DNA from 3 places in the Pseudoalteromonas sp. MB41 genome. Region 2 is predicted to be linked to each of the others. Evidence: predicted binding sites of a transcription regulator. Region 2 holds the regulator's gene; each other region holds the start of a gene.
What was found. Region 2 encodes MetJ, which represses methionine synthesis genes. Its sites were predicted from a motif close to TAGACGTCTAGACGTCTA; they were not measured.
Positions count from the first base shown of each region.

Region 1: metK (methionine adenosyltransferase) is a predicted target of MetJ. The motif match lies at 1,817-1,834, and genes of this name have one in related genera.
Region 3: metA (homoserine O-succinyltransferase) is a predicted target of MetJ. The motif match lies at 3,581-3,598, and genes of this name have one in related genera.

Region 1 covers NZ_JAJJZF010000009.1:140,202-147,691, forward strand. The annotation lists gene LPA49_RS11255 (diacylglycerol kinase) at 1-282, shown strand, start outside; gene metK (methionine adenosyltransferase) at 564-1,715, opposite strand; gene tkt (transketolase) at 1,983-3,974, shown strand; gene LPA49_RS11270 (pyrimidine/purine nucleoside phosphorylase) at 4,304-4,615, shown strand; gene raiA (ribosome-associated translation inhibitor RaiA) at 4,798-5,154, shown strand; gene LPA49_RS11280 (NRAMP family divalent metal transporter) at 5,413-6,585, shown strand; gene LPA49_RS11285 (VWA domain-containing protein) at 6,691-7,490, opposite strand, start outside.
Region 2 covers NZ_JAJJZF010000007.1:22,801-30,290, reverse strand. The annotation lists gene LPA49_RS09235 (penicillin-binding protein 1A) at 1-839, shown strand, start outside; gene metL (bifunctional aspartate kinase/homoserine dehydrogenase II) at 925-3,270, opposite strand; gene metB (cystathionine gamma-synthase) at 3,275-4,540, opposite strand; gene metJ (met regulon transcriptional regulator MetJ) at 4,764-5,084, shown strand; gene LPA49_RS09215 (malic enzyme-like NAD(P)-binding protein) at 5,207-6,448, opposite strand; gene rpmE (50S ribosomal protein L31) at 6,973-7,188, opposite strand; gene priA (primosomal protein N') at 7,435-7,490, shown strand, end outside.
Region 3 covers NZ_JAJJZF010000001.1:725,598-733,087, reverse strand. The annotation lists gene LPA49_RS03290 (histone deacetylase) at 60-968, opposite strand; gene LPA49_RS03285 (PilZ domain-containing protein) at 1,022-1,387, opposite strand; gene ettA (energy-dependent translational throttle protein EttA) at 1,537-3,210, opposite strand; gene metA (homoserine O-succinyltransferase) at 3,663-4,610, shown strand; gene LPA49_RS03270 (homocysteine S-methyltransferase family protein) at 4,600-5,667, shown strand; gene metH (methionine synthase) at 5,678-7,490, shown strand, end outside.

The sequences.
Region 1 (7,490 bases), on a different contig from region 2:
CGCTCAGAAATTTATTTAGGGGTGTGTTTATTACCGTTATCGGTTTTTCTGGCGCAGTCACTGACTCATTGGCTCGTGTTGTTTATTCCGTATTTATTACTGTTGATTGTTGAACTACTCAATTCGGCCATCGAAGCGCTGACTGACAGAGTGGGGATTGAATATCATGTACTGTCTGGGCGCGCAAAGGATATGGCCTCGGCAGCGGTGACCTTGTCATTGGTTATTTTAGCACTGGTTTGGCTGGTGGCGGTGTATGAAAAGATAATGGCGTTACTGTAATTAATACCAAGCGCAATAATACTTAATCATTTTGAGAGATTAAACCAGTCGCTATCTGCGTTAAAAATATTTGGTTTACGACAGCATGGATGCAGGAGGTAGAGCAATGCAGGAGCAATTGCCGAGAACAACTAAATAACTAAATTTTTGCCTTGTTATCAATGCGGTTTTATTGCCTCAAAATAGACCACTTATTTAAGCGCAATGGTATAAAAATTTAGAGTAAAAAATTAAACACAAAAAAAGCGCCAAAATGGCGCTTTTTCAGTCTGTATACCCTATTACAGGCCAGCAGCTGCGCGAAGTGCGTCTGCTTTGTCTGTACGCTCCCAAGGGAACTCTTCACGACCGAAGTGACCATAAGCGGCAGTCGGTTGATAGATAGGACGCTCAAGATCAAGCATTTGGATTAAGCCGTAAGGACGTAGGTCGAAGTGCTCACGCACTAATTCGATTAGACGTGCTTCTTCTAATTTACCTGTACCAAATGTCTCGATGCTGATAGATGTTGGCTCTGCAACACCGATAGCGTAAGAAACTTGAAGTTCACACTTGTCAGCAAGACCCGCAGCAACCATGTTTTTAGCAACGTAACGTGCCGCGTATGCAGCGCTACGGTCAACTTTTGATGGATCTTTACCTGAGAAAGCACCACCACCGTGACGCGCCATACCACCGTATGTATCAACGATGATTTTACGACCAGTCAGACCACAGTCACCCATTGGGCCACCGATAACGAAACGGCCAGTTGGGTTGATGAAGAATTTCGTTGCGCTAGAGATAAGCTCTGCTGGAAGAACCGGCTTAATGATGGTTTCCATTACCGCTTCTACTAGGTCGTTTTGTGAGATTGAATCACAGTGTTGCGTTGAAAGAACAACAGCATCAATACCTACCGGCTTACCATTTTCATATGCAAATGTTACTTGTGATTTTGCATCTGGGCGTAACCAGTTAAGCTCACCGCTTTTACGAACTTGCGCTTGACGCTGAACTAAACGGTGTGAATACGTGATTGGTGCAGGCATTAAAACGTCTGTTTCGTTACATGCATAACCAAACATTAAACCTTGGTCACCCGCGCCTTGGTCTTCTGGACGTGCACGGTCAACACCTTGGTTGATGTCTGGAGATTGTTTACCGATAGTGTTTAGGATTGCGCACGAGTCAGCATCAAAACCCATGTCTGAATGCGTGTAACCGATTTCACGTACAGTTTTACGTGTAATTTCTTCGATATCAACCCACGCGCTAGTAGTGATTTCACCACCCACCATAACCATACCAGTTTTAACGTAAGTCTCACATGCAACACGGGCATGAGAATCTTGCTCTAAGATAGCATCTAGAACCGCGTCAGAGATTTGGTCCGCGATTTTATCCGGATGACCTTCAGATACAGATTCAGAAGTAAATAAATGTTTTGCCATTGTATTTCTGCTCACAAATATTGCGCTTCACTAACGTCGGTAATAGCGCTAAAAAATTAAGGGGCGTATTTTATCTAAAACAATTATGTTTGCATAGTTATTTTACGCCTAGACGTCTATTTTAAATTACTAATAACATTTCGTTCTTAATAAACAGTGGTAATAGACCCATTTAATACGGATTTTTAATTGCACTGCACCCATACAATAAGTAAGAATGGGGCTTAACAAACAACCAGCGCAAATACATTAAAGGTAGGAGAATTCATGCCATCTCGCAAAGAACTTGCAAATGCTATTCGCGTCTTATCAATGGACGCAGTACAACAGGCCAACTCTGGCCACCCTGGAGCCCCTATGGGCATGGCAGATATCGCAGAAGTACTATGGCGCGATTATCTAAAGCACAACCCGACGAACCCAGAGTGGGCAGACCGTGATCGCTTTATTCTTTCAAATGGCCACGGTTCGATGCTGATTTATTCTCTACTACATTTAAGTGGTTACGACTTACCACTTGAAGAAATTAAAAACTTCCGTCAAATGCATTCAAAAACACCAGGGCATCCAGAGTATGGCTATGCACCAGGTATTGAGACCACTACGGGCCCATTAGGCCAAGGGATCACAAATGCGGTAGGTATGGCAATTGCTGAAAAAGCGCTTGCTGCTCAATTTAACCGTGAAGGCCACGACATCGTTGATCACTTTACCTACGCGTTTATGGGTGATGGCTGTTTAATGGAAGGTATCTCTCACGAAGCCTGTTCATTAGCGGGCACATTAGGCCTGGGTAAACTTGTTGCGTTTTGGGATGACAACGGCATCTCTATCGACGGTGAAGTAGAAGGTTGGTTCAGCGACGACACACCTGCACGTTTTAAAGCATATGGCTGGCACGTGGTGAGTGATGTTGATGGTCACAACCCAGAGGCCATCCGCGCAGCAATCGAAGAAGCACGTAGCATTACCGACAAGCCATCATTAATTTGTTGTAAAACAGTGATTGGTTACGGTTCACCTAATAAGTCGGGTAGTCATGACTGTCATGGTGCTCCACTTGGTCATGATGAGATCAAAGCGGCACGTGAGTTCTTAGGCTGGACAGGCGAAGCATTTGAAATCCCAGCTGATATCTACAGCGAATGGGACGCAAAAGAAAAGGGCCAACAGCTAGAATCAAACTGGGACGAAAAGTTTGCGGCATACGCAAATGCACACCCAGAGCTAGCAGCAGAATTTAAGCGTCGTACAAATGGCGAATTGCCAGCAGATTGGGCTGAAAAGTCACAAGCGTACATCGAAGAGCTGCAAGCAAACCCTGCAAACCCTGCAACACGTAAAGCTTCACAAAATGCACTGAATGCATTTGGTCCATTATTACCAGAGTTTATGGGCGGCTCAGCTGACCTTGCTGGTTCAAATTTAACAATTTGGGATGGTTCAAAAGGCGTAACAGCAGACGACGCAAGCGGTAACTACATCTACTACGGTGTCCGTGAGTTTGGTATGTCGGCAATTATGAATGGTATTGCACTGCACAAAGGCTTTATTCCTTACGGCGCAACATTCTTAATGTTTATGGAATACGCGCGTAATGCGGTTCGCATGGCTGCATTAATGAAGCAACCAAGCATTTTTGTATACACGCACGATTCAATTGGTCTGGGTGAAGATGGCCCTACGCACCAACCAGTAGAGCAAATTGCAAGCATGCGTTTAACGCCTAACCTTGTTAACTGGCGTCCGTGTGACCAAGTTGAGTCTGCAATTGCATGGCAACAAGCGATTGAGCGTAAAGATGGCCCAACGTCATTGATCTTCACACGTCAAGGTCTTGAGCAACAAACGCGTACTGCACAACAGTTAAGCGATGTGAAAAAAGGTGGTTACGTACTGAGTTGCGATGGTGAGCCTGAGCTTATCCTTATTGCAACGGGCTCAGAAGTACAGCTTGCACAAGACGCCGCTGCAGAGCTTCGTTCACAAGGCAAAAAAGTACGTGTGGTTTCTATGCCTTCAACTGACTTGTTTGATGAGCAAGACGCAGCCTACAAAGAAAGCGTATTACCAGCAAGCGTAACACGCCGCGTAGCTATCGAAGCGGGCATTGCAGACTACTGGTACAAATACGTAGGCCTAAATGGCGCAGTAGTAGGTATGACGACATTTGGTGAGTCAGCACCTGCTGGTGAGTTATTCAAGCACTTTGGTTTCACGGTTGAAAACATCGTAAACAAAGCAAACGCTTTGTTCTAAGCTTTAGTCGCTAAAATTTAAAAGCCCGCGCGGTCTTAGCACTGCGCGGGCTTTTTTATGGATTTTTGCTGCCAGTCAAAAGATTCGATACGTACCCGACAGATCAGCAATAATTATCACTGCTACTTGGGTACTTTATACCGTAGGGGCGTTTTTAGTGTTTTGGTGAACACATAGGCACTCTCTTTGTTTTTTAATTGCTCAGTGTATAAAAGATAATAAAAAATCAGCTCACATATAGAGGTTAATTGAATAATCTTCAGTTGCTGCTTACTTAAAATTCGGGCAGGCTGAAATAAAGAAGAGTATAAAACATAACAGGAGTGAGTATGACTCAGTTTGACAGTGTAAGTGTTGTAAAAAAAGCGAATGTCTATTTTGATGGTAAAGTTTCGAGCCGTGTTGTGCTTTTTGCCGATGGCAGTACTAAAACATTAGGTTTTATGCAACCAGGAGAATTTGAGTTTGGCACAAATCAAAAAGAGCACATGGAGTTACTTGCGGGAGAGTGGCAAGTGTTACTGCCAGGCGAAACTGAGTGGCAAGCCATGAAGGCTGGAGATTCGTTTAATGTAGACGCCAACGTTACCTTCCGCGTAAAGGTAACTGACTTTGCTGATTATTGTTGCTCGTACACTTAATGAGCAGTTGATAACCTTTCTATAAAGCCCGTGTAATACGGGCTTTTGCATATTTTATCCGCAGAGCATGATCTAAATCATGTGTGGTTACAATCAATTACTAATTATCTTTGATTTTCGCTTGTGTTAATTCAAATCGCCCCCAATACTAACTATGAGGTAACAAGAAAAAAGGATACCCTATGAAGATTAATATTTCTGGTCATCATGTTGACGTTACTGAGGCTGTTAGAGCTCATATCAACGAGAAATTCTCAAAAATTGCTAGCCATTTTCCATCGTTAATATCTCTCGATATTATTCTTTCAAAAGAACATCACAAGTATCAAGCTGAGATCAGCACTATTTATGAAGGTGCACGTTTATCAGTTAAAGGAGAAGATGAAGTGATGTACCCAGCACTTGCAAATGCAGCTAAAAAACTCGATGCATCGCTAAAACATCGTAAAGGGCAAATGAAAGCTAAACTACATGAAAAACCGGTGAGCACAACGCCGGAAATCGCCCATGAGATTATTCAAGAAATGAATTTAAGCTAATAAATTAGACGCTAAGTGTTAGCCACAAAAATTTAGCGCAAAACCTCGAACAAGAGAAAGCCAAACATAAATATGTTTGGCTTTTTTGGTTTTATAAACTGACAACTTAACCCTAGAACTCAGAAGCAAAGAGTGTCTTCCAATCTCATCTAAAACGCTGTAAGTTGCTTGTAACTAAGAATAAAACACATAAAGCATATGCAATCAGCAGTATCACATTGGCAATCTAAACTTAATGCACTTGGCCCTGGCATATTAATGGCCACAGCGGCGATTGGTGGCTCACATTTGGTGGCGTCGACGCAGGCTGGCTCGTTATTTGGCTGGCAACTATTTTGGCTAATCATTGTTGTGAATGTACTTAAGTACCCATTCTTTCGATTTGGTATGGAATACACCCTTGCAACTAAACAAAGTTTAGTTGAGGGCTACAAGCAAAAAGGGCCGGGTTACTTTTACAGTTTTATTGCGTTAAATATTGTGGCTGCAGTAGTGAATACCGCAGGGGTACTACTTTTAACAGCCAGCCTATTACATTACGCACTGCCAGTCACCATTTCGGTTACCTTGTTGTGTTGGATTATTTTGGCTGTTTGTTTACTTATTTTGTTGTTGGGGCATTTTAAGACGCTCGATAACGTGTCTAAAATCATTATGGGGCTGCTTACTGTTACAACTGTGGCTGCTTTGGTGGTGGCAATTAATAATGGTCTTATGGCTCCAGTTGACTACGTGGGCCCGTCGCCGTATGAGCTTGCAATGCTTGGCTTTATGGTGGCGCTAATGGGCTGGATGCCAGCTCCTATTGAAATCTCAGCGATTAGTTCACTTTGGCTAAAAGAAAAGCAGCAGCAACAAGTTATTACTAAGCAGCAAGGTTTATTTGATTTTAATTTAGGCTACTGGCTTACCGCAGCCCTAGCTTTGGTGTTTTTCTCGCTAGGTGTATTAGTGCAATACGGACACGTACAAGCCGTGCAATTAGGTGGGGTGGCGTTTGCTAAACAGCTTATTGATATGTACGCCCTTACAATGGGAGAGTGGGCAAGGCCATTGGTGTCGGGTATCGCTTTTTTATGTATGTTTGGCACCACGCTTACTGTGCTTGACGGCTACGCCAGAACCTTAAATGAATCGCACAAATTACTGCCTGTAAAACAGTCTAAACACAGTTTAAATATGTGGCTTTTACTGCAAGCATTTTCTGGTATGGCAATCATTTTATTCTTTAAATCGGCACTTGGCCCAATGCTTACGTTTGCCATGACTCTCGCCTTTGTTACCACCCCAGTATTTGCATGGCTTAACTTTAGTTTAGTGCGCTCAGAGCCAAGTATTGTGCATTCCCCCTTAATTCGGACTCTAAGCTGGCTAGGTTTGGTTTATTTAGTGGGCTTTGCGTTGGTGTTTTTGGTTTGGAAGTTTACCTAATTTGCCTGAACGAAGTGAAATCCAGCATCATTGTGTGTCAGCAGTGGGTTGATCCCAAGTCAATTTTTAGTATTGCGCGATATAAAATCGCGCCTACAATCTAGGCTAACTCAATTCCCTAATCGCATTACTTATGCCATCTAAGGTGAGTGGATACATACGGTTGTTCATTAACTGTTTTATAAAATCAATCGATTGATAGTAACGCCAGTGCTCAACGGGTTGTGGGTTGAGCCAAGCGACTTTATCAAAGTGATTTGTTATGCGGTTTAGCCAGGCGCTGCCGGGTTCCTCATTCCAATGTTCTACACTGCCACCAGGGTAGGCGATTTCGTAAGGACCCATGGTGGCATCGCCAACAAAAATGACCTTGTAGTCACTGGTGAACTTGTTAATCAAGGTCATGGTATCAATCACGTTTGAATGGCGGCGCTCGTTGTCTTGCCAAACATGTTCGTATAAACAATTATGAAAATAGTAAAACTCGAGGTGCTTAAATTCGCTGTGTGCAGCACTAAATAACTCCTCACAGGTATGAATGTAATCATCCATTGAGCCGCCAATATCAAACAACATCAGCACTTTTACAGCATTGTGGCGCTCGGGTGCCATTTTTACATCGAGCATGCCACCTTGCTTTGCAGTAGCACGAATGGTTTCGGTTAAATCGAGAGTGTCGCTAGCCCCGGTGCGGGCAAATTTACGCAGTTTTTTAAGCGCGAGCTTAATGGTGCGAGAGCCAATTTCGCGGTCACTGTCGAGGTTGCGGTATGTCCGTTTATCCCATACTTTTACAGCACGGCGGTTACGATTACCGTCTTGACCAATACGCACGCCTTCTGGGTTAAAGCCATACGCGCCAAACGGCGAGGTGCCGCCAGTGCCAACCCATTTGTTGCCGCCAG
Region 2 (7,490 bases):
TTAACCGCAGTGAGTCGCTGGCATTAGGGAGTGCCTCTATTACGCCTCTTGAGCTTGCACGCGGCATGAGTGCCTTTGCAAATGGAGGGCACTTAATTACGCCTTATTACATCTCTGAAATTCAAGATTCTGCTGGAACAACTTTATATAAAGCCACACCAGAGCTTGCCTGTGATACCCCAGAGCAAAAGGTCACGCCCGATTTTGCAACACTTGATGATAGCCAACTGGTGGCCACAGAATTAGAACACAATGCTCAGCCTCGCTGCGCGCCTCGTATCATCTCAAAACAAAATGCTTTCTTAATTTCGCAAGCAATGCACAGCGCAATTTGGGGTGGCGGAAGCTGGGCACATAAAACAGGTTGGAGTGGTACTGGCTGGCGTGCACAAGCGCTTGATCGCCGTGATCTAGCAGGTAAAACCGGAACCACGAATGACTCTGTTGATACATGGTTTAGTGGTTTTAATCGCAATGTACTGACCTCTGTGTGGGTTGGCTTTGATAACCCAGGCAACCCACTGGGTCGTTCAACCTACAACAGTAACCTTGATAAGTCACAAATATCAGGGGCTGAATCAGGCGCAAAAACGGCTCAACCAGCTTGGGTTGATTTTATGCGAGTTGCTTTAGATGGTATGCCTGAGGCACCGATTGAGTTTCCTGAAGGCTTAGTGTCTGTGCGCATTGATTTAGCAACAGGGTTACTGAGCCATAAAAATGATTACACCAGTCGTTTTGAGTACTTTATTAAAGGCACCGCTCCGACGAAGTATGTCCTTGAGCAACCGACTAATGTGTTTGAAGAGTCACTTTCTACAGAGGAAGAGCTGTTCTAAACAGTCTTTAACACCTCTATTCGACTAATAAAAAAGCGCCCATTGGGCGCTTTTTGCTTAGCTATTTAAACTAAGATCAGCAAAATTATTTTAAGTTATTCACTAACCAGTAAAGGTCTGAATGAACTCCCGCAGCAGTCACTTCTTTTCCTGCACCAGGGCCTTGAATGACGAGCGCGTTGTCTGTGTACCACTGCGAATTAATCACAAAAATATTATCACCCGGCTTTAAGCTGGCTAATACATCATCGTGTACAACATTCACTAAGCCAACGGCTGCTTTCGCTTTACCATCAACGAGCGTAATTGCACCGGTGTAGCGAACAACTTTATTTTCGGCCTGTGCAATGGCAGCCTTTTCTTCGATGAATGCATCAAGCAAATGCCTGTTCGCAAGGAAGTCTTGCCAACTTCCTGTTGCCAGTTCTTCAGGCATCAATGGCGTTAATGCAATGTCGTCAAGCTCTAAATCTAACCCTAAATCGCGGGCTAAAATAAGTAACTTGCGCTGCATATCTCGGCCAGATAAATCTTCACGCGGGTCAGGTTCGGTGTAGCCCATTTGCTGCGCTTGTAGCACAAGTTCAGAAAACGGAACGTTACCATCATAGCAACTGCACAACCACGACAGCGTCCCCGAAAAAACCCCTTCTATACGATGAATGCTATCACCACTATTTTGTAAGTCTGCCAACGCAAAGTTAATTGGTAAGCCCGCCCCTACGCTGGTGTTATAACGCCACAACAAATTACGCTCAGCTAAATTAGAGCGCAATGTTTGATACCAATCATTTGCCGCTGTGCCTGCATATTTATTGGCACTAATTAAATGGCAATTAAGCTCAACGAGTGCTGGGTATAATTGGCTAAACGCTTCACTGGCAGTGATATCAATCACCACTTTATGTTCATAATCAAGTTCGCTAATACGTGTTAGCAGTGTTTCTTTATCGTAGTGTTGGGCTTCACTTTGCCACTGCGCTTGCCACGTTTCTGTGTTCAAGCCACTGGCACTAAATAGCATTTGCTTTGAGCGTAATAATGCCACGACTTTAATCTGATAATGAGCTGATAACCTAACAAACTGAGCCTGTAACTGTGATAGAAAGACTTCACCAACATTACCCAGCCCCGCCACGATAATAGCCAGTTCTTGACCCTTGTTGACCAATTTATCATGCAACAGGGTCAGCACATCGCTGTCTATAGCTTGATCGTTTAGCAGCAGCACATACTGTTGATCTTGTTGTACAAAGCGTGGATGAATACTTTGCTCTTTAAGGAGCGAAATTGCTTGTTCAGCTAACTGGCTCACATCGCTACTTGGTGCCACAACCGCGCAGCCGCTTAAATTAGATTCAACAATATTAGCCCGCCCAGCAAGGTGACTCACCACTTGATGAGTACTGTGCCCTGGTACCAGCAAATAGGTATCACCTTCTTTCACAAAATGATGCAAACTGTGCTGAATTAGCTGACTCAGCTCCCCCACTTCACCTGTGCTTAGCGTATCAACACGCAGTAAATCGATATTATCTAAGGTCGTAATAAAACGCTTCGCCTTGCTATACCCTTCTTTTACAACCTCAGTTGGACTGGCATCACAATCAAAGCTACTTCTTACAACAAGTTTAATGTCGCTGTCTTTAAGCGGTGATAAGGTTTTTGCATGTAAAACAGGGTTACCTAAGCGAGCCAATAAATTAGCTTGCTCTCGGCACACTTTTGCGTATTTAACGGCGTTTTTCACCTTACGAGGGTCTGTACTGAATACACCTTGGGTATCAGTCCAAATAGACACTTGCTTGGCAAAGGTATAGCTTGCTAACAAGGTCGCACTGTAGTCACTGCCATTACGACCCAGTGTTACCGTCTTACCCTGACAATCTGCAGCGATAAAGCCTGTCACCACATTGATCTTTGCTTTACTGATCGCATCGGTGCATTGCTGTTGATTCTTTTGATGCAATAGTTGGCCATCATTTAATGTAAATAACTGCCGTGCATCCACATCCTGTGCTGCCACACCCAGCTGATTTAGATAGCCCGCTAATAAACGCGCAGACCATACTTCTCCATGTGCTAGCAACACGGCTTCTTGTAGTTGCTGTTTTGCAATAAGTGTATTTAATAGCGCCAGCTCATCTTTTAATTGTGCCAATGCCTGCTGCTTGTTTTTTGCTACTAACAGCTGCTCTATTAAGGCGCGCTGATTATTATCAATCAGCAATAAAATATCACTAACCGCTTGGCTATCTTGCTGTTGATAACTTTGCCAAAGTTTTACCAAGGTGTCGGTTGTTTTGCCCGATGCAGACACCACCACACAATCACCTTGCTGCGTATTTGCTAAAACAATATTTGCCACAGCATGATAACGCTCCGCAGAGCTTAAGCTTGAGCCACCAAATTTATGAACAATATTTACCATTTTTCTACCACAATGCCGTATGTGCTGGCGTTAACTTAAAAGTGCTGCTTTGTTGCGTATTGGCTTGCGTGTGCGTTTGCGTCGCGTTGCTCTGAGTGGCTTGCTGCCCCTGACCTGGTTTAACTAAATTGAAAACACGGTCTAAATCGGCAATTAAATCTTTTACATCCTCAATGCCAACAGAGATACGAATTAACGTATCACCCACCCCTGCTTCTAAGCGTGCTTTTGCCTCCATTCCAGCATGAGTCATGGTCGCAGGGTGGCAAATTAAACTCTCAACGCCCCCCAATGATTCGGCTAAGCTAAACTCTTTAAGGCCTGTTAGAAAAGCCGCAGCGTCATTAATGTCGCCTTTAATATCAAAACTCACCATGCCACCAAAACCGCGTTGCTGTGCTTTAGCGAGCGCATGCTGAGGATGAGAAGCGAGACCGGGATAATATACTTGGCTCACAAACGGTGAATCTTCTAAATATTCTGCAATTGCAAACGCATTCTCTTGGTGCTGTTTTAAACGCACATTTAAAGTGCGTAAACCACGCAGAGTAAGATAACTATCAAACGGTGCACCCGTAATACCAATATTATTTGCCCACCAAGCCAGTTCATCACCCAACTCTTGCGTTGCTGCAATAACAGCACCGCCAACCACATCAGAGTGACCGTTAATGTATTTAGTCGTTGAATGCACGACTATATCAACACCAAACTCAATCGGGTTTTGCAAGGCCGGCGATAAAAACGTGTTATCAGCCGCAACAAGTGCACCGGATTGTTTAGCAATGGCGGTAATCGCTTTAATATCTGTTAGGCGTAAAATGGGGTTACTGGGTGTTTCAATCCAGATCAGTTTAGGTTTTATCGCTAAGATTTCTTGGTGATTTTCAGCTTTTGTTAAATCAAGCACTTTTAGTTTCAGTAAACCGCGCTTCTCTAATGAGGTAAATAAACGATAGCTACCGCCGTAACAGTCATGTGGAATAACCAAGGTATCGTCGCTATTCAAAAGCTGTGTCGTTAAGTGAACAGCCGCCATGCCTGTCGCAGTAATAATGCCTTTAGCTCCGCCCTCTAGTTCAGCGAGTGTTTCGGCTAAAATATCACGGTTAGGGTTACCACTGCGGCCATAGTCATATTGGCGCTTAGTATCAAAATCAGCGAACGAATAGGTGGTTGATAAGTAAATTGGTGGAACGACTGCACCGTGGTGTTTATCGGCTTCAATGCCATGACGAACAGCAATCGTCGCTTTATTTTTTTCACTCATTTCATCACCTACTTAGAATTGGATGTTTAGACGTCTAAAAGGTTAGATGATCAAATATGAGAAGTCAAAGCATTTATCGCCATTACATAGAAGTTTATACATTTACACGACTAGATGGCTAAATAACTAGTATTTGACTATCTTTTTTAAAGCGATAGAATTTCCGCATCTTGCGCTGTGGATAAGGCGTAAACAACTGACAACCGAGGCAACGAAACAACTTATGGCTAAATGGAACGGTGAATACATTCACCCATATGCAGAACACGGTAAAAAATCAGAGCAAGTAAAAAAAATTACCGTATCAATTCCGCTGAACGTATTAAAAGTATTAACTGATGAGCGCACGCGTCGTCAGATTAATAATCTTCGTCATGCTACTAACAGTGAGCTACTGTGCGAAGCCTTTTTACACGCTTTTACAGGTCAACCATTACCGAATGATGACGACCTTCGTAAAGATAACCCTGAAAAAGTACCTGAAGAAGTAAAAAGAATTATGCAAGAAATGGGGTTAGATATCCCCGTACTTGATTCAGAGTAAATATTTCGGCCATCGGATCGTAGCCGATTTCTCAGACATAAAAAAACTCAGCCTTGGCTGAGTTTTTTATTTGCAGTTAGTTATACCTACCCGCTTAATCAAACGAATAGGTACCTAATTATTTAACGCATGTAGTTTTCTGGCATGTCAATTTGCGCCACACCAGACTCAACAGCTGCTTCTGCAACAGCACGTGCAATACGTGGTAATAAGCGTGGGTCCATTGGTTTTGGAATAATGTACTCAGCACCAAACTCAAGTGAATCAACACCCGACGCCTTAAGCACTTCGTTAGGCACAGGCTCTTTCGCAATACTACGAATAGCATGCACCGCTGCGATTTTCATTTCATCATTGATTGATGTCGCACGCACATCAAGCGCACCGCGGAAAATGAATGGGAAACACAATACATTATTAACCTGATTAGGGTAATCAGAACGCCCTGTTGCCATAATTAAATCATTACGTGCACCGTGTGCAACAGCTGGCGCGATTTCTGGATCAGGGTTTGAACATGCAAAAACCACAGGCTTATCTGCCATCAGTTTTAAATCTTCAGCGGTTAATAAGTTAGGGCCAGATACACCAACAAATACATCAGCATCGGCTATCACATCTTGCAAAGTGCGCTTATCGGTATTGTTCGCAAATAGCAATTTATACTCGTTTAAGTCATCACGACGTGTATGGATCACGCCTTTGCGGTCAAGCATATAAATGTGCTCACGCAATGCACCACATTTAATAAGTAGTTCCATACATGCAACCGCTGCTGCACCGGCACCTAAACACACGATAATCGCGTCTTCGATATCTTTACCCTGTACTTCAAGCGCATTTAGCATGCCTGCTGCTGTTACGATTGCAGTACCATGTTGGTCATCGTGGAAAACAGGGATGCTACAACGCTCAATAAGCGCTTTTTCAATTTCGAAACACTCTGGCGCTTTAATATCTTCTAGGTTGATACCACCAAACGTATCGGCAATATTTGCAACAGTATTAATGAAGTCTTCTGTCGTGCGGTGTTTTACTTCGATATCTATCGAGTCTAAACCTGCAAAGCGTTTAAATAAAAGTGCTTTACCTTCCATCACAGGTTTTGATGCAAGCGGACCTAAATTGCCTAAGCCTAAAATTGCGGTACCGTTTGAAATAACCGCAACCATATTACCTTTGCCGGTGTATTTATAGGCATTTGCTGGATCGGCTGCTATCTCACGGACGGGCTCTGCGACACCTGGACTATATGCTAGAGCGAGATCATTAACCGTTTCTGCTGGTTTAGTTAGTTCTACACTAATTTTACCTGGAACGGGGTGAGCGTGGTAATGTAATGCTTGTTCACGAAAATCTGACATAACGCGATAGTATCCTGCAATAAGTTAAAAAGTGAGAGGGCTTGCATCTGTACGATACCTGTAATATATAAAAATTCCAAGTATTATCAGGTCTATCCTGTTATATGCTATATCGCTTAATTTTAAAGGATTTCCCAACAATTTCTGCACATAGTTTTAATTCACAACAGATAAAAATTCATCTATTTGTGGCCATTTAAGCACCTGTTTTTGTATTTTATAGGCACGAACACAGCAAATAACCGAAACTTAGCAAAATGAGCAACTTTAACGAACTTAACAGCATTTATAGGTGAAGTTCATATAAATTGTTACTTTTTACAACTTTTGGAATCATTTATATCATTCAAAATATAGCGAAGGGATCACTATTTGTCTGCATTATTAGCGATATATTGGGCATAACAAGCAGAAATAGTTATGCACATAAAGCGTGTAGGCATGGGATATAAAAAAGAATGGTTCTGAATTTCAGGCATAAAAAAAGCACCCAAAGGGTGCTTCTTTCAACTAAACAGCAGATATTACTTCTTGCTGCTAAGTGCACCGAAGCGCTTGTTGAAACGATCAACACGGCCGCCAGTGTCTAAAATCTTTTGCTTACCAGTGTAAAACGGGTGACACTCAGAACATACGTCTAAGTGGATGTCTTTACATAAAGTAGAGCTAGTTTCGAATTTGTTACCACATGAACAAGTTGCAGTGATAGCTTCGTACTTAGGGTGAATACCTTCTTTCATAGGAACCTCTAGTTAAGGCCGCATCGCTCTCCAAACCCGAAGTCTGGCACCATACGTCGTTAATACAATTAATAGGTCGCGTATTTTATAGCTCAAGCAGCCTCTCGACAAGCTTTAAATTCATCTTTAGCTAAAAAAATAAACAAGTCATCAAACGTTCAGTATTTGTTGGTAGGTTTTTAGCACTAATTTTAGTACATTAGCAGCACACGCTATTTTTTCTATTCTTAATTCAGTTGAGTTGTTATGCACTTTGTAGAAGTTGCCATAAAAGTCCCTTTACAGCGTACCTTCGATTATAA
Region 3 (7,490 bases), on a different contig from region 2:
GTTAGACCAATTTTTTAACTAACCCCTCACTATCTTTCGTGTGACTACAAGTGGTATCACTAAAACTGTGCAGCTTGCTCAACCACAATGCCATGGCGAGCGGCTAAGCGGCGATGATCTTTATCATAGCCACCACCAATGACCGTTGCGACAGGCACATTATGTTCAAGGCAACGCTTAAGGACTAAATGGTCGCGTTGTTCAATACCTTGCCAGCTTATATCTAATTTTCCTAGGCCATCTTGCTGCCATACATCAACGCCTGCATCGTAAAGTACTAAATCTGGATTAAGGGTTTTTAGTAAGTAACTTAGCGTATCATCAACGATGCCAATGTACTCTTTATCGCTAACACCCGGGTTTAAGCCAATATCGAGATCACTGGCTGATTTGCGAAATGGAAAGTTCTTCTCACAATGAATCGAACACGTATACGCATAGGGTTGATGGGTGAGCATGGCTGCAGTGCCATCACCTTGGTGAACATCTAAGTCAAAAATCAGCACATTGGTCACTTCGCCGCTCTTTATCAGTGTTTCACTGGTGAACGCTAAATCGTTTACCATGCAATAACCCGAACCAAAATCATAATGGGCATGATGAGTGCCGCCAGCTAAGTGGCAGGCAAGCCCATGTTTTAAAGCGAGGCGTGCGGTTTGTAAGGTGCCAAGTGGGGCTGTGAATGTTCGTGCCATCAATTGTTCAGACCAAGGTAAACCAATTCGGCGCATGGCTTTTTCATCCAAGCGGTTATGCCACAGGTCATTAATGTAGTCATCGCAATGCACCAGTTCCAGTGGTGCGGGGCTGCCTAATATCGGCTGTACTAAATTATCACTGATCAGGCCAAGGCTTTGAACATGGTCATATAAATAAGCAAATTTACTCATTACAAAGCGATGGTTAGGATCGAAGCTAAAGGAATAATTAGGGTGATATACCAAGGGTAAGTGGGGGTTTAAGTACATAACTCATTTAATAACGGGATTTGCTACAGCATAGCGAATTTATTCGCCGTTGTTTACTCTGGTACGTGAATTAAGTGTGCTAACTCACGATGTAATAGGCCTTCATCGCCTAAGTTCAGCTCAATCAGGCGCTTCAAATGACTGATACTGTCGATATCAATATGTTCGCAAATAAGTCCAGCATGCTGCTGTTCTACATGGCACAACTCGACTCGCATTTTAATCTCTACAGTTGAGTCGGGTAGGGTAAACGATAAAACGGCTTTACTGTGGATAGGAACTAAAAATGAATCGCTTTTGGTTATAAGCGCACCATGCAAGGATAAATCAAGCAGTTGACATTGATACTTATACTCATCAATACAAAGCGTTGCAGGGCAAGAAAATAATACCCGAGAAAACTGTCTACGCTCATTCATGGTGTGATCCCCAAGTCATTGTCGTTTCATAAACTTAATTCGCTAAAATCAGTATAGTTCAATATGCAAGGTGTGAGTGAAACGATTGCTGGTAAACGTTATCGGTCACAAAAAAGCCCCAAGAAGGGGCTTTTGAATAAGACGGTAAATTAACCAATCTTTTTATATTTAATACGCTTAGGTTGTGCGGCTTCTGCGCCTAAGGTTTTCTTCAACCACTCTTCGTATTCTGTGTAGTTACCATCGAAGAAGTTAATTTGGCCTTCGTCACGGTAATCAAGAATATGCGTAGCGATACGGTCAAGGAACCAACGGTCATGCGAGATACACATTACACAGCCTGGGAACTCTAGAATTGCGTTCTCAAGTGCACGAAGTGTTTCAACATCAAGATCGTTAGTCGGCTCATCCAGTAGTAATACGTTACCACCCGCTTTTAATAGCTTTGCAAGGTGTAAACGGTTTCGCTCACCGCCTGATAAGTCTTTAACGAATTTTTGTTGGTCGTTACCTTTGAAGTTAAAGCGACCAACATAGGCGCGGCTTTGGAATTCAAAGTTACCAATTTTTAATACGTCTTGACCGTTAGAGATCTCTTGGAAAACGGTGTTGCTTTCATCCATGTCGCCACGGAACTGATCAACGGTAGCAAGCTCAACTGTTTCACCCACAAGGATTTCACCACTGTCTGGCTTTTCTTCACCGCTTAACATTTTGAATAAGGTTGATTTACCCGCACCATTGGCACCGATAATACCTACGATTGCACCTTTTGGCATCGCAAAGTTTAAGTCGTCGATTAAAACACGATCGCCAAAGCTCTTCTTAAGACCTTTTACTTCAATAACTTGGTCGCCTAAGCGTGGACCCGGTGGAATGAATAGCTCATTCGTTTCGTTACGTTTTTGGTAATCGTTCTGTTGTAGCTCAGAGAACTGTGCCATACGCGCTTTAGACTTAGCTTGACGGCCTTTCGGATTTGAACGAACCCATTCAAGTTCTTGTGCAATTGACTTTTGACGTGCTTTTTCAGATTTTTGTTCTTGTTGTAAACGTAAATCTTTTTGCTCAAGCCATGATGAGTAGTTACCTTCCCACGGAATACCTTCACCACGGTCAAGTTCTAGAATCCACCCAGCAACGTTATCTAAGAAGTAACGGTCGTGGGTTACAGCGACCACAGTACCTTCGTAGTCGTGTAAGAAACGCTCTAACCATGCCACAGACTCTGCGTCTAAGTGGTTGGTTGGTTCGTCAAGAATCAGCATGTCTGGTTTTTCAAGCAGTAAACGACAGATTGCAACACGGCGACGCTCACCACCCGAAAGGTGTTCAATTTTAGCATCCCACGGTGGTAAACGAAGAGCATCTGCTGCGCGCTCTAATACGTTATCGATATTGTGACCGTCGTGTGCTTGGATAATTGCTTCAAGCTCGCCTTGCTCTTTTGCAAGTGCATCAAAGTCAGCATCTTCCATAGCATACTCGTTGTATACTTCATCAAGACGGTTTAGCGCATTTTTTACTTCGCTTACGGCTTCTTCAACGGTTTCGCGTACTGTTTTGTTTTCGTCTAAAACAGGCTCTTGCGGTAAGTAACCTATTTTTGTGCCAGGTTGTGGACGAGCTTCACCTTCAAAGTCTTGGTCAACACCTGCCATAATGCGAAGTAACGTCGATTTACCTGCGCCATTTAGACCAAGCACACCAATTTTTGCGCCCGGGAAAAAGTGTAAAGAGATATCTTTTAAGATAGTGCGCTTAGGCGGCACAACTTTAGAAACTCGACTCATCGAGAATATAAACTTATCTGGTAACACCATGAAAAGAGCCTTCAATTTATAAGAAAAATTAACAGCCACTATTGTATACCCAAACCACCTCAAAATACAGAATTCAGCGTTTATCAGGGGCTTAATATCATGGTACTGCTTTGCAAAAATAGCGCATGCATTTAAGGAGCATAAATGCAGAGTAAGCGCCTTATAAGCATTGCACAAAGGCTTAAAAGTCATTTTTACAGCGGTGTTGGCTTAAACACAATAACAAGCCACTTTTTGAGATGCTTACTCTTTTATCGTGATTAAACACAACCGTCATTCGCAGAGGCACTGCTTTTAGCAATTTAAGGGCCTGCGCATCAACGAAACTGGCTTCCTAAGAGGTTGCTTTAGCACAAATAAAAAAATCATTTGGACATCTAAACATCTAGAGGTTGAAATTTCTAACTATCCGTTCATAATTAGCAGTCTAATAAGTATGCTCGGAGCCCACTATGCCCATTACAGTCAAAGATGAATTGCCCGCAATTGTAAAATTACGTCAAGAGAACGTATTTGTAATGCCTAAAAGTCGTGCGAAAACGCAAGAAATTCGTCCAATGCGTTTGGCCATCTTAAACTTAATGCCGAATAAAGTGGAAACCGAAGTGCAGTTTATTCGGTTGTTGGCTAATTCACCGTTGCAAGTGAATGTTGAGCTGCTGCGTTTAGACACCCACCGAAGTAGCAGTACCTCAGAGCAACACCTCGATACGTTTTATCGTTACTTTTCTGAAGTAAAAGACAATAACTACGATGCCATGATCATCACAGGCGCGCCGCTTGCACATTTAGAGTATGACGACGTTGCTTACTGGGATGAGCTAAAAGTGATTTTAGACTGGGCTGAGCACCACGTTACGTCAACATTATTTTCATGTTGGGCGGCTCACGCAGGGCTTTATCATCACTATGGTTTAAAACGAGAGTTAATGCCTAATAAGCTCAGTGGCGTGTTTACGCACAAAAGTTATTTTGAGCATGCCGCGTTAACGCGCGGTTTTGATGATACCTTTTTAGTTCCGCACTCGCGCTATGGCCACATTGATATTGAAAAAATTAACAGCTGTGATGATTTAGTAGTATTAGCAGGGTCTGAGCGTGTTGGGGCGTATTTAATTAAGAATAAATCAGGCAGCCAAGTATATATAACGGGCCATCCTGAGTATGATGCGCATACATTAAAAGGGGAATATTTACGCGACTGCGAAAAGTCAGACGATGCGCCAAAACCAGAAAACTATTTCCCTGACGATAACCCAGATAACGAACCGTCGAAAACATGGCAAAGTCACGCCTTTTTATTGTTTTCGAATTGGTTAAACTACTACGTGTACCAAACAACACCGTATGATATTAACCTAGTTAGCCAAGACGTAAGGACTAACAACTATGCCGAGTAATGCAGTGAATAAACGCGAACAATTAACCGAGGCGCTCAAGCAGCGAATTTTGATCCTCGATGGCGCGATGGGCACCATGATCCAAGAACATAAATTAGAAGAACAAGACTATCGCGGTGAGCGTTTTAAAGACTGGCATGTCCTTATTAAAGGCAATAATGATTTATTAAGCCTTACTCAGCCAAAGATTATTGCTGATATTCACCGCGCATACCTTAATGCAGGTGCCGACATTATCGAAACCAATACGTTTAATGCCACCACTATTTCGATGGAAGATTACGACATGGCGAATTTAAGCCGTGAGATCAACCTAGAATCAGCCAAGCTTGCTCGCAGTGTCTGCGATGAATTTGAAGCAAAAGATCCAAGTAAACCTCGTTATGTGGCGGGGGTATTAGGGCCAACGTCAAAAACTTGTTCTATTTCGCCTGATGTCAATGACCCCGGTTATCGTAACATTAGCTTTGATAAGTTAGTGACAGCATACGTTGAATCAACCTTGGCACTGATGGAAGGGGGAGTTGATTTAATCTTAATCGAGACCATATTCGATACCTTAAATGCAAAAGCGGCCTCGTTCGCAGTAGAAGAAGCCTTTGAGCAAGCAGGGCGCACGTTGCCTGTCATGATCTCAGGCACCATTACTGATGCCTCAGGGCGAACTTTATCGGGGCAAACGACCGAAGCTTTTTATAATTCGATTCGTCATATTAAGCCGTTATCTATTGGTCTTAACTGCGCACTGGGTCCGGATTTATTACGCCAATATGTCGAAGAGTTATCACGCGTTTGTGAAACTTTTACCTCGGTTCACCCTAATGCAGGTTTACCCAATGAGTTTGGTGAGTACGATTTAGAAGCACCTGAAATGGCTGAAGAAATAATCGATTGGGGCAAGTCAGGCTTTATTAATATTGTTGGTGGTTGCTGTGGTACAACCCCTGCACACATTAAAGCCTTTGCCAAAGGCCTTGCAGGAGTTAAGCCTCGTCCATTGCCTGAGCTTGAAGTGCGTATGCGCTTATCGGGCCTTGAAGCGTGTAACTTAAACTAAGGTAGCCGAAATGACACAACAAATAGCAGTATTTACTAACGTCGGCGAACGTACCAATGTGACCGGTTCAGCCATGTTCAAGCGATTGATCATGGAAGAAGATTACGAAACCGCCCTTAATGTTGCCCGTGAACAAGTCGAAAATGGTGCACAGATCATTGATATCAACATGGATGAAGCCATGTTGGATTCAAAAGCCGCGATGGTGAAGTTTCTGAACTTGATTGCCTCTGAGCCAGATATTTCTAAAGTACCGATCATGATCGACTCATCAAAATGGGAAGTTATTGAAGCCGGCTTAAAATGTATTCAAGGCAAGGCGATTGTAAACTCAATTTCACTGAAAGAAGGTGAAGAGCCTTTTATTCGTCAGGCAAAGTTAATTAAACGTTTTGGTGCTGCTGCAGTCGTCATGGCGTTTGACACCGACGGACAAGCAGAAACCGCAGATCGTAAATTTGAAATTTGTGAGCGGAGTTACCGTATTCTAGTGGACGAGATTGGTTTTCCACCAGAAGACATTATCTTCGACCCGAATATATTTGCAGTAGCAACCGGGATTGAAGAGCACGACAACTATGCTGTTGAATTTATTGAAGGCACGCGCCGAATAAAGCAAAACCTACCGTACTGTAAAGTGTCGGGCGGGGTGTCAAACGTGTCGTTCTCGTTCCGTGGTAACAACCCCGTACGTGAAGCGATCCACTCAGTATTTTTATACCATGCCATTAAAGCGGGCATGGATATGGGGATTGTGAATGCAGGCCAGTTGGCTGTGTATGACGATATTCCGGCTGAGCTTAGAAAAGCCGTTGAAGACGTTATACTGAATACCGACCCCGGTGCGGGTGAGCGCCTTGTAGAGCTGGCTCCAAAATACTCAGGGATGGCGCAAGCTGAGCGAGTTGAAGATTTAGAGTGGCGTACATGGTCCGTTGAAAAGCGCCTAGAACATGCGCTTGTAAAAGGCATTACTGAGTATATCGACGAAGACACTGAAGAGTGCCGAGCTGCAGCTGATAAGCCTATTCATGTGATTGAAGGCCCGCTGATGGATGGCATGAATGTGGTGGGTGATTTATTTGGTGCAGGTAAAATGTTCTTACCGCAGGTGGTTAAATCGGCGCGCGTAATGAAACGCGCAGTGGCTTACCTAGACCCCTATATCGAAGCAGAAAAAGAAGAAGGTGCCACGAACGGTAAAGTGGTTATGGCGACCGTTAAAGGCGATGTACATGATATTGGTAAAAACATTGTTGGCGTAGTACTGCAATGTAATAACTACGACGTGATCGATTTAGGTGTGATGGTGCCTGCGGAAAAAATTCTACAAACCGCGATTGACGAAAAAGCCGATATTATCGGTTTATCAGGCCTTATTACGCCCTCATTAGATGAAATGGTGCATGTTGCTAAAGAAATGACTCGTCGTGGTTTCGACTTACCCTTATTAATTGGGGGTGCTACTACCTCGAAAGCCCATACCGCAGTGAAAATTGAGCCACAGTACGATAAAGGTGTGGTGTATGTAAATAATGCCAGTCGTGCTGTTGGTGTGGTCTCTAACCTATTGTCTAAAGAGTTAAAACCTGCGTTTTTAGAAAAAACCAAAGCGGAGTACGAAAAAGTACGTGAACAGCAATCGCGTAAAAAACCACGCTCGAAGCCTGTCACCATTCAACGTGCTCGCGATAATGCCGCACAACTTGACTGGGATAACTACACCCCACCCGTGCCTAAAAAGCTCGGAGTGACAGAGTTTAAAAATGTGTCGATTGCCACGTTAAGACAGTACATCGATTGGACACCGTATTTCATGACAT